One region of the Rhizobium sp. GCM10022189 genome, then DNA from elsewhere that is predicted to be linked to it. Evidence: predicted binding sites of a transcription regulator. Region 1 holds the regulator's gene; the other holds the start of a gene.
The links. The regulator PhoB, encoded in region 1, activates phosphate uptake and scavenging genes when phosphate is short. The targets are predictions, from matches to a motif close to TGTCATNNANCTGTCAT.

Region 1 (4,425 bases):
CCGACCCGTCGATCATCGGCAAGACCGTCAACGTCACGGTTCTCGCCGAAGCCAATATCGACAGCGCCAACAAGGGCCAGATCGATCTTTCGGTCGAGGAGAAGAACCGCAAGGTCAACGACAAGCAGGTCGGCTGGATGAACCAGCTGAAGGCGAGCGGTGCGCTCCAGAAGGAGTTCAACACCGGCCTCTTCGTCAACGGCAATTCCAGCCGCCCGGAAGCCGCAGGCCTCGGCGTCGCCCTCATCGGCTCGCTCTACCTGATGCTGATCGTTCTCGTCCTTGCGCTGCCGATCGGTGTGGCCGCCTCGATCTATCTCGAGGAATTCGCGCCGAAGAACAGGCTGACGGACCTGATCGAGGTCAATATCAACAACCTCGCCGCCGTCCCCTCCATCGTCTACGGCCTGCTCGGCCTGTCGGTCTTCATCAACTTCGCCGGCCTGCCGCGTTCGGCCTCGCTGGTCGGCGGCCTGGTGCTGACGCTGATGACGCTGCCGACGATCATCATCGCCACGCGTGCCGCACTGCGCGCCGTGCCGCCCTCGATCCGCTCCGCCGCCCTCGGCCTCGGCGCCTCGAAGATGCAGATGGTGTTCCACCATGTGCTGCCGCTTGCCATGCCCGGCATCCTGACCGGCACGATCATCGGCCTTGCCCACGCACTCGGCGAAACCGCGCCGCTCTTGCTCATCGGCATGGTCGCCTTCGTCGCCCAGGCGCCGACCACGCCGCTCGATCCCTCCACCGCACTTCCGGTTCAGGTCTACATGTGGGCCAACGAAGCCGAGCGCGCCTTCGTGGAAAGAACCTCGGGTGCCATCATCGTCCTGCTCCTGTTCCTCATCGTCATGAACATCGGAGCTATCCTCTTGCGTCGTCGCTTTGAGCGCCGCTGGTAAACGGAGTAGAGATCATGAACATGTTGACGGAAGCCGCAGTTGAGAAGGCGCTGGACCAGAAAATGAGCAACGTCCCGTATAAGATGATCGGTCAGGATGTCTCCGTTTATTACGGCGAGAAGCGCGCGCTTTTCGACGTCAATCTGAACATCCGCGAAAACACCGTGACCGCGCTGATCGGCCCGTCGGGCTGCGGCAAGTCCACCTTCCTGCGTTCGCTGAACCGCATGAACGACACGATCGACGGTTGCCGCGTCACCGGCAAGATTTCGCTCGACGGCGACGATATCTACGATCCGGATATCGATGTCGTCGAACTGCGCGCCCGCGTCGGCATGGTGTTCCAGAAGCCGAACCCGTTCCCGAAGTCGATCTACGAAAACGTCTCCTACGGCCCGCGCATCCACGGCCTTGCCAAGTCCAAGGCCGATCTCGACCAGATCGTCGAGTCGAGCCTGCAGCGCGCCGGCCTCTGGAACGAGGTCAAGGACCGCGTGCATGAATCCGGCACCGGCCTGTCCGGCGGCCAGCAGCAGCGCCTGTGCATCGCGCGCGCCGTCGCCGTCAGCCCGGAAGTCATCCTGATGGACGAGCCCTGCTCGGCGCTCGACCCGATCGCGACCGCCAAGGTCGAGGAGCTGATCCACGAGCTGCGCGAAAACTACACGATCGTCATCGTGACGCATTCCATGCAGCAGGCCGCTCGCGTATCACAGCGCACGGCCATGTTCCACCTCGGCAACCTGGTCGAGGAGAACGATACCGACAAGATGTTCACCAACCCGGACGACCCGCGCACCCAGGACTATATCATGGGCCGGTTCGGCTGATTTTGGCGATGTGAAGCCTTCCCGATTTTCGAGGACAAAGCCCAATGGCATCGACACATATTTTTTCCGCCTACGACGACGATCTGAAGTTCCTGTCCCGGCGCATTTCCGAGATGGGCGGCCTTGCCGAACAGATGGGCGCCGAAGCCGTCCGCGCGCTCGTCAACGGTGACACGGCGCTCGCCCAGAAGGTCATTTCCGACGACGTGATCCTCGATCACGCCGAGCGCGAAATCAACGACAAGGCGATCGTCACCATCGCCCGCCGCCAGCCGATGGCCTCCGACCTGCGCGAGATCATCGGTTCGATCCGGATCGCCGCCGATCTCGAGCGCGTCGGCGATCTCGGCAAGAACACCGCCAAGCGCGTCATCGCCGTGCAGAGCACCGGCGTCCCGCGCAAGCTCGCCCGCGGCCTCGAACACCTCTCCGAACTGGCGCTCGTCCAGCTCAAGGAAGTGCTCGACGTCTACACGACGCGTTCGGCCGACAAGGCCAAGTCCATCCGCGAGCGCGACGACGAGATCGACGCGATGTACACCTCGCTGTTCCGCGAACTGCTGACCTACATGATGGAAGATCCGCGCAACATCACGAGCTGCACGCATCTTCTCTTCTGCGCCAAGAACATCGAGCGCATCGGCGACCACGCGACCAACATCGCCGAGACGATCTACTATATGGCAACCGGTGCCCAGCCGGAGGGCGAGCGTCCGAAGGACGACAGCTCCAACACCGTCGGCGCCGTCACGGAGTAATCCCGGCCGCCGATTGCACGCGCGCCCCGCCCCGGGGGCGCGCGAGGGTGCAGCCAATTCCGACTTTCTGCATGATCCCTTGCTTAAATCACCCCCGGTTTAAGGATCGTGCATTAGGAGACTGACACGCATGATCCCAAGAGTTGCAGTTGTTGAAGATGAAGAGGCGCTGAGCGTGCTGCTGCGCTACAACCTCGAGGCCGAAGGTTTCGAGGTGGATACGATCCTCCGTGGCGACGAGGCCGAGATCCGGCTTCAGGAGCGCACGCCCGACCTGCTCATCCTGGACTGGATGCTGCCGGGCGTTTCCGGCATCGAGCTCTGCCGGCGGCTGCGCATGCGGCCGGAGACCGAGCGCCTGCCGATCATCATGCTGACGGCGCGCGGCGAAGAGAGCGAGCGTGTGCGCGGCCTTTCGACCGGCGCGGACGATTATGTCGTCAAGCCCTTCTCCACGCCGGAACTGGTTGCCCGCGTCAAGGCCATGCTGCGCCGCGCCCGCCCGGAGGTTCTCTCCACCGTTCTCAAATGCGGCGATATCGAGCTTGACCGTGAAACCCACCGCGTCCACCGCAAGAGCCGCGAAGTCCGCCTCGGCCCGACCGAATTCCGCCTGCTGGAATTTTTGATGTCGTCGCCGGGCCGCGTCTTCTCCCGCTCGCAGCTGCTCGACGGCGTCTGGGGCCACGATATCTACGTGGACGAACGCACCGTCGACGTCCATGTCGGCCGCCTGCGCAAGGCGCTGAACTTCTCCAACATGCAGGATGTCATCCGCACCGTGCGCGGCGCGGGATATTCGATGGAAGCCTGATCCGAGCAATCGGAGGTCACGAACGGGTCGCTCGCTTGCCGGGCGGCCCGTTTGTTTGTTCTGGCCCCCCGAACTCCTTATGAAAGCCGACACCAGGCGCCGAAAGCAAACGTCGAGAGACCCGGCGCCTTACAGGCGGACACGCGCAAGAATTCGATCAAGCGCCCTTTGCAGGGCCGCAGTGCCGCCAAACGCGCGAAAGTCTTCGAGCACCTGTTCATTCAATCCGCCCCTGGTCGAATGCTCGCCGATGAGTTCGTCAAAACGCGCGACAGGTTTTGCGCTAGCAGTATGGGCGAGACCGGAAAACAACTGGCGGAGGTAGGCGTCGCCAGCCGTTCCCGAAAGCCCCTGGCTCTGCAGCCAGGTCGAGGTCGCGTCCAGGATGCCGAAATAGGTGGCCATCAGGCAGCTCGCCACCGCGAGAAGTTCGAACTCCGCCTTGTTTTCGACCTGGATCGCTGTTCCGAGCGCCGAAAAGAGGGCGTGGGAAACCTCGTCGGGCGGGTAGATTGCAGTCGCGCCCTGAAGATCTGCGACGAACGGAAGGGGAATTGCCAGGCTTAGGCGAACCGGCTGGTCGATCCATGCCAGCAGCTGATCCATTGGTGTGACCGCGACAAAGCTGATGACATGGTGGTCCGGCCGAAATCGCAGCGAGCGGACGACCTCCTCGACAATTTGCGGCCTCACCGCCACGAATACGAGATCGGATCGGTCGAGAACATCCTGGTTGCCCAAAGCGATCGACACATTCCGGTTTGCCGCCGCGAGGCGGGCGGCGACGCCTGCGTTACGGGGTGACAGCATGACCGGTGTGTCGCAAAACGCTGTCTTCCCCAGACCGGTGACGACGGCCTCGGTAATCGTGCCCGTCCCGACGAACCCGATTGTCATGCGCTTTGGATCGATCTCCATTGGCACCCCTGAGCGACTGTGTGCGTCGCGCTGCTCGACGAGAATACCGCATCTGTATCAGAAAATCGCGCTACAGCGCCGCGACCACCGTTCCATGCCGGCCTGGGGCTGAAACACAGCCTTGCGGCACCCGCTCCCGGACTGCCTGCGAGGAAGGAATCCACATGAACGGTTGAATGCGCGACGATTGTCTGGCCATCACA
Region 2 (4,425 bases), on a different contig from region 1:
GGCTCATAGCGAACTGGAAGATGACGACGGGAATGTTCGCCATCGGCTGCGACATATCCAGGCTCCAGTACTGGTTGTTCAGCGCCGTGAAGAGAAGCGGCGCGGTTTCGCCCGAAATGCGGGCGATCGCCAGAAGGACACCGGTCAGGATGCCCGTCGAGGCGGCGCGGTAGAGGACGTTGAGCGTGACCTTCCAGCGCGGGATGCCGAGCGAAAGGGCTGCCTCGCGCATGACGTCGGGCACCAGCCGCAGCATCTCGTCGGTCGTGCGCACCACGACAGGCAGGAAGATGAAGGCGAGCGCGATGCCGCCGGCAAAGCCGGAGAAACGCGCCGTCGGGCGCACGACCAGCTCGTAGACGAACAGGCCGATGATGATCGACGGGGCCGAGAGCAGGATGTCGTTGACGAAGCGGATCGCCTCGCCGAGCCGCTTGCCGCGGGCGAATTCCGACAGGTAGGTGCCGGCCAGCACGCCGATCGGCGTGCCGATGACGACGGCGAGCACGACCATCAGCAGGCTGCCCATGAAGGCGTTGGCAAGACCGCCGCCGTCTTCGCCGGGCGGCGGCGTCATTTCGGTGACGAGGCTGGGGCTGAGCGCCGACAGGCCGTGGACGAGCGTCGTCCAGAGGATCCAGACGAGGAAGACGAGGCCAAGCACGGTGGCGATACCGCAGAGCGTCAGCGCGATGGCGCTGCCGAGCTGGCGGCGACGGTAGAGGGAGCCGGAATAGGTAGCCATGGATTATTCCCCCCTCTGCCTTGCCATGCGCACCAGCATGAGCTTGGCGGCGGCCAGAACGATGAAGGTGACGACGAAGAGGATGAGGCCGAGGGCTGCGAGCGACGACCGGTAGAGATCGTCGGACGCCTCGGCGAATTCGTTGGCGAGCGTTGCGGCAATCGAGGTGCCGGGCTCCATCAGCGATATGGCGATGTTATGGGTGTTGCCGAGCACGAACGTCACCGCCATCGTCTCGCCGAGCGCGCGGCCGAGACCGAGGAAGATGCCGCCGACGACGGCGGTGCGGGTGTGCGGAATGACGATGTCGCGCACCACTTCCCACCGGGTCGAACCGAGTGCATAGGCCGATTCCTTGAGCTGCGCCGGAACGACCAGGAAGACATCGCGCATGACCGAGGAAATGAAGGGGATGATCATGATCGCCAGCACGATGCCCGAGGTCAGCATGCCGATGCCGAGCGGAGCGCCGGAGAACAGGGCACCGATCAGGGGGATCGGGCCGAGCCAGTCGATCAGCACCGGCTGGATATAATCCGACATGAAGGGCGCGAAGGTGAAGAGGCCCCACATGCCGTAGATGATCGAGGGGATGCCGGCCAGAAGCTCGACGGCACCGCCGATCGGCCCGCGAACGGAGCGCGGCGCCACCTCGGTGATGAAAACCGCAATGCCGAGACTGACGGGAACGCCGATGACCATGGCGAGCGCCGACGTGACCAGCGTGCCGTAGATCGGCACGAGGCCGGCAAACTTCTCGGCGACCGGATCCCAGTCCGTGCCGGTCAGGAAGCCGAAACCGAAGGTGCGGAACGCCAGCAGCCCGCCCATGGCCATGGAGATCGCCGCTGCCAGCAGGGCGACCAGGACAAACAGGCCGCAGCCCAAGACTATCCAATAGAAAATACGATCGCCTGCAGCGCCGTCGCGGCGCTTCACGCCCGCGGTCTCGGCGGGCAGCGATGCCAATGCTTCGCTCATATCCGTACGCTCTGCTGCTTTGAGGGGGTGTCAACGGCATTCGGGGCGGAAAGCCAAGCTTCCCGCCCCGACCGCAGTTTCGTCAGGATCAGCTCTTGAAGGAGGCTGTCCAGTAATCCTCGATCTGCTTCACGAGGGTCTCCGGAAGCGGGACGTAATCGAGCGAGGACGCTTCCTTCTGGCCCTTTTCGAGAGCCCACTTGAAGAAGGAGAAAGCAGCCTTGGAGCGGGCGGCATCCTTCGGCTCCTTGTACATGATCGCCCAGGTGGTTGCCGTGATCGGCCAGGCCTTCTCGCCCGGAGCGTTGGTCATGATCAGGTAGAAGTCCTGGGCCTTGCCCCATTCGGCGCTGGCAGCGGCAGCCGAGAAGCTTTCGGCGTTCGGCTTCGGATACTGGCCGGCCGCGTTCTGGACGAGAACGTAGGGCAGCTTGTTCTGCAGGGCGTAGGCATATTCGACGTAGCCGATCGAATCCTTGACGCGGGTGACGTAAGCGGCGACGCCTTCGTTGCCCTTGCCGCCGATGCCGACCGGCCAGTTGACGGCGGTGCCTTCACCGACCTTGGTCTTCCAGTCTTCGTTGACCTTGGAGAAGAAGTTCGTCCAATTGAAGGAGGTGCCCGAGCCGTCCGAACGGTGAACGACGGCGATCTGGCTGTCGGGCAGCTTCAGGCCGGGGTTCAGGTCGGCGATTGCCTTGTCGTTCCACTTGGTGACGTTGCCGAGGTAGATATCGGCGAGAACCTTGCCGGAGAGCTTGAGTTCGCCTGATTTGATGCCTTTGACGTTGATGACGGGAACGATGCCGCCGACAACGAGCGGGAACTGGCCGAAACCGCCGGCCGTCAGGTCTTCCGGCTTGAGCGGGGCGTCGGAAGCGCCGAAGTCAACCGTTGCAGCCTTGATCTGGGCAATACCGCCGCCCGAACCGATCGACTGGTAGTTCAGCTTGTCGCCGGTTTCCTTGTTGTAGTCTGCCGACCACTTCGAAAGAACCGGGTAGACGAAGGTCGAACCGGCACCGGTAATATCGGCAGCAGAGGCCGAGACTGCCAGCGCGGCAACCAGGCCAGCGCCGAGGCAGGCCGAAAGAAGTTTCTTGGTGAGCATTTGGACTCTTCCCTGATGGAACGAAAGGACGACGAGGTCCGGCGCCATGGAGGGGGTGTCCATTATCGAGGGCGCTGAATTTCCCCGTCACAGCAGGGGGGCTAGGCGCCTATTATTACAGTTTGATGACAGTTTGTGACAGGCAAGGTGCGATGCAAGGCTGTGCATAAGTTGCTGAAGTCACTGACTTTCCGAATGAATCGGGCGTTAACAAAGCTTTAGTGAAGAGGGTGCGGCGCGATTGCCGCAGGGCTGCGGTCGATTGCCGCAGCCCTGCCGGCAATTGTCGCAATCAGGCCCGGGAAATGCCGTAACGGGGCGCCGGCCTGTCATGGGAAAGGTTGGGGCCGAGGCCGTGGCGGGCGGCCGTGAAAGCGTCGAAATCGGCGATTTCAGGCAGAGAGGGAATGGTGATCAGTTCGCCCTGGTCGAAGCCTGCGAGAGCGGCATCCACCATGTCGGTCACATCCATCACCATGGACGGCGGGAAGTGGTCGAAGGAGCGGCCGGCGCGCTCGAAGATCTCGGTGCGGGTCAGCCCCGGCAGCACGGCCTGGAACTTGACGCCCCTGGTGCCGGCTTCGGCATGCAGCGCATGAGTGAGGTTCAGCACAAAAGCCTTGGTGGCGCTGTAGGTGCCGTTGAAACGCTCGGGAATGAAGGCGACGACGGAAGCGATGTTGACGACCGCGCCCTTGCCGCGCCCGGCAAAAATCTGGGCGGCGGCTACGGCAAGCCGGTTTGCGGCAACCACGTTCAGCTCGATCATGGTTTCGAGGTAATCGATATCGTCGTCCAGCAGCGCGCCCTTCGGGCCGATACCGGCATTGTTGACGAGAAGCGTGATCGCCTCGTCGTCACGCAGGCGCTGCTCGACCTTGCGCACGTCTTCCCGCCTGGTCAGGTCCGCCGGAAGCACATCCACCTTGCCCCCCTGCTCCGCCGAAAGCTTTGCGGCGAGCGCATTCAGGCGGGAGGCGTCGCGGGCGACGAGCAGCAGATCGTAGCCGCGTCTGGCGAGACGGTCGGCATAGGTTGCGCCGATGCCCGACGAGGCGCCGGTAACAAGGGCAGTTCCGAGAGTAGAGGCAGACATGTTCCATCCTTTCACGACTGGAATTTAGTGGTATATGCCACTATTTGAGAAGGGAGGAGAATATGTGCAAGGGGCACGCTGAAAAATAAGCGCGGCGGCGATTGACGGATCGCAATAGACTGGAGACATCGGCCGCAGGAGAACGGTGATGAACAAACGGACGACACTTTTCGAGGGCTGGCAGGTCTGCAGCAACAGCGCGCTGAAGCGCGCCACAAGGCAGCTCGGCCAGCTCTATGACGACGCCATCGACGCGAGCGGCCTTCGCGGCACGCAATATACGCTGATCACGCAGATCCACATGAATTCCGGCTCGTCGCTCAAGGCGCTGGCCGAGAGCATGGTGATGGATCTTTCGGCCCTCGGCCACACGCTGAAGCCGCTGATCCGCGACGGACTGGTTGAACTCGTGCCCGACGAGAAGGATCGCCGCGTCAAGCGCGCCAGGCTGACGCAAGCCGGCATCGAGAAATGGCAGGAAGCGACCGGGCT

Region 2: the regulator PhoB is predicted to act here: its motif matches at 2,952-2,968, upstream of pstS (phosphate ABC transporter substrate-binding protein PstS).

The regions. Positions count from the first base shown of each region.
Region 1 is NZ_JBHSOR010000049.1:613,782-618,206, reverse strand. Features, by position in the region: gene pstA (phosphate ABC transporter permease PstA) at 1-902, shown strand, start outside; gene pstB (phosphate ABC transporter ATP-binding protein PstB) at 917-1,732, shown strand; gene phoU (phosphate signaling complex protein PhoU) at 1,777-2,490, shown strand; gene phoB (phosphate regulon transcriptional regulator PhoB) at 2,621-3,304, shown strand; gene ACFPWW_RS24100 (pyrroline-5-carboxylate reductase) at 3,434-4,222, opposite strand.
Region 2 is NZ_JBHSOR010000057.1:39,281-43,705, forward strand. Features, by position in the region: gene pstA (phosphate ABC transporter permease PstA) at 1-745, opposite strand, end outside; gene pstC (phosphate ABC transporter permease subunit PstC) at 749-1,726, opposite strand; gene pstS (phosphate ABC transporter substrate-binding protein PstS) at 1,815-2,837, opposite strand; gene ACFPWW_RS27335 (SDR family NAD(P)-dependent oxidoreductase) at 3,130-3,933, opposite strand; gene ACFPWW_RS27340 (MarR family winged helix-turn-helix transcriptional regulator) at 4,082-4,425, shown strand, end outside.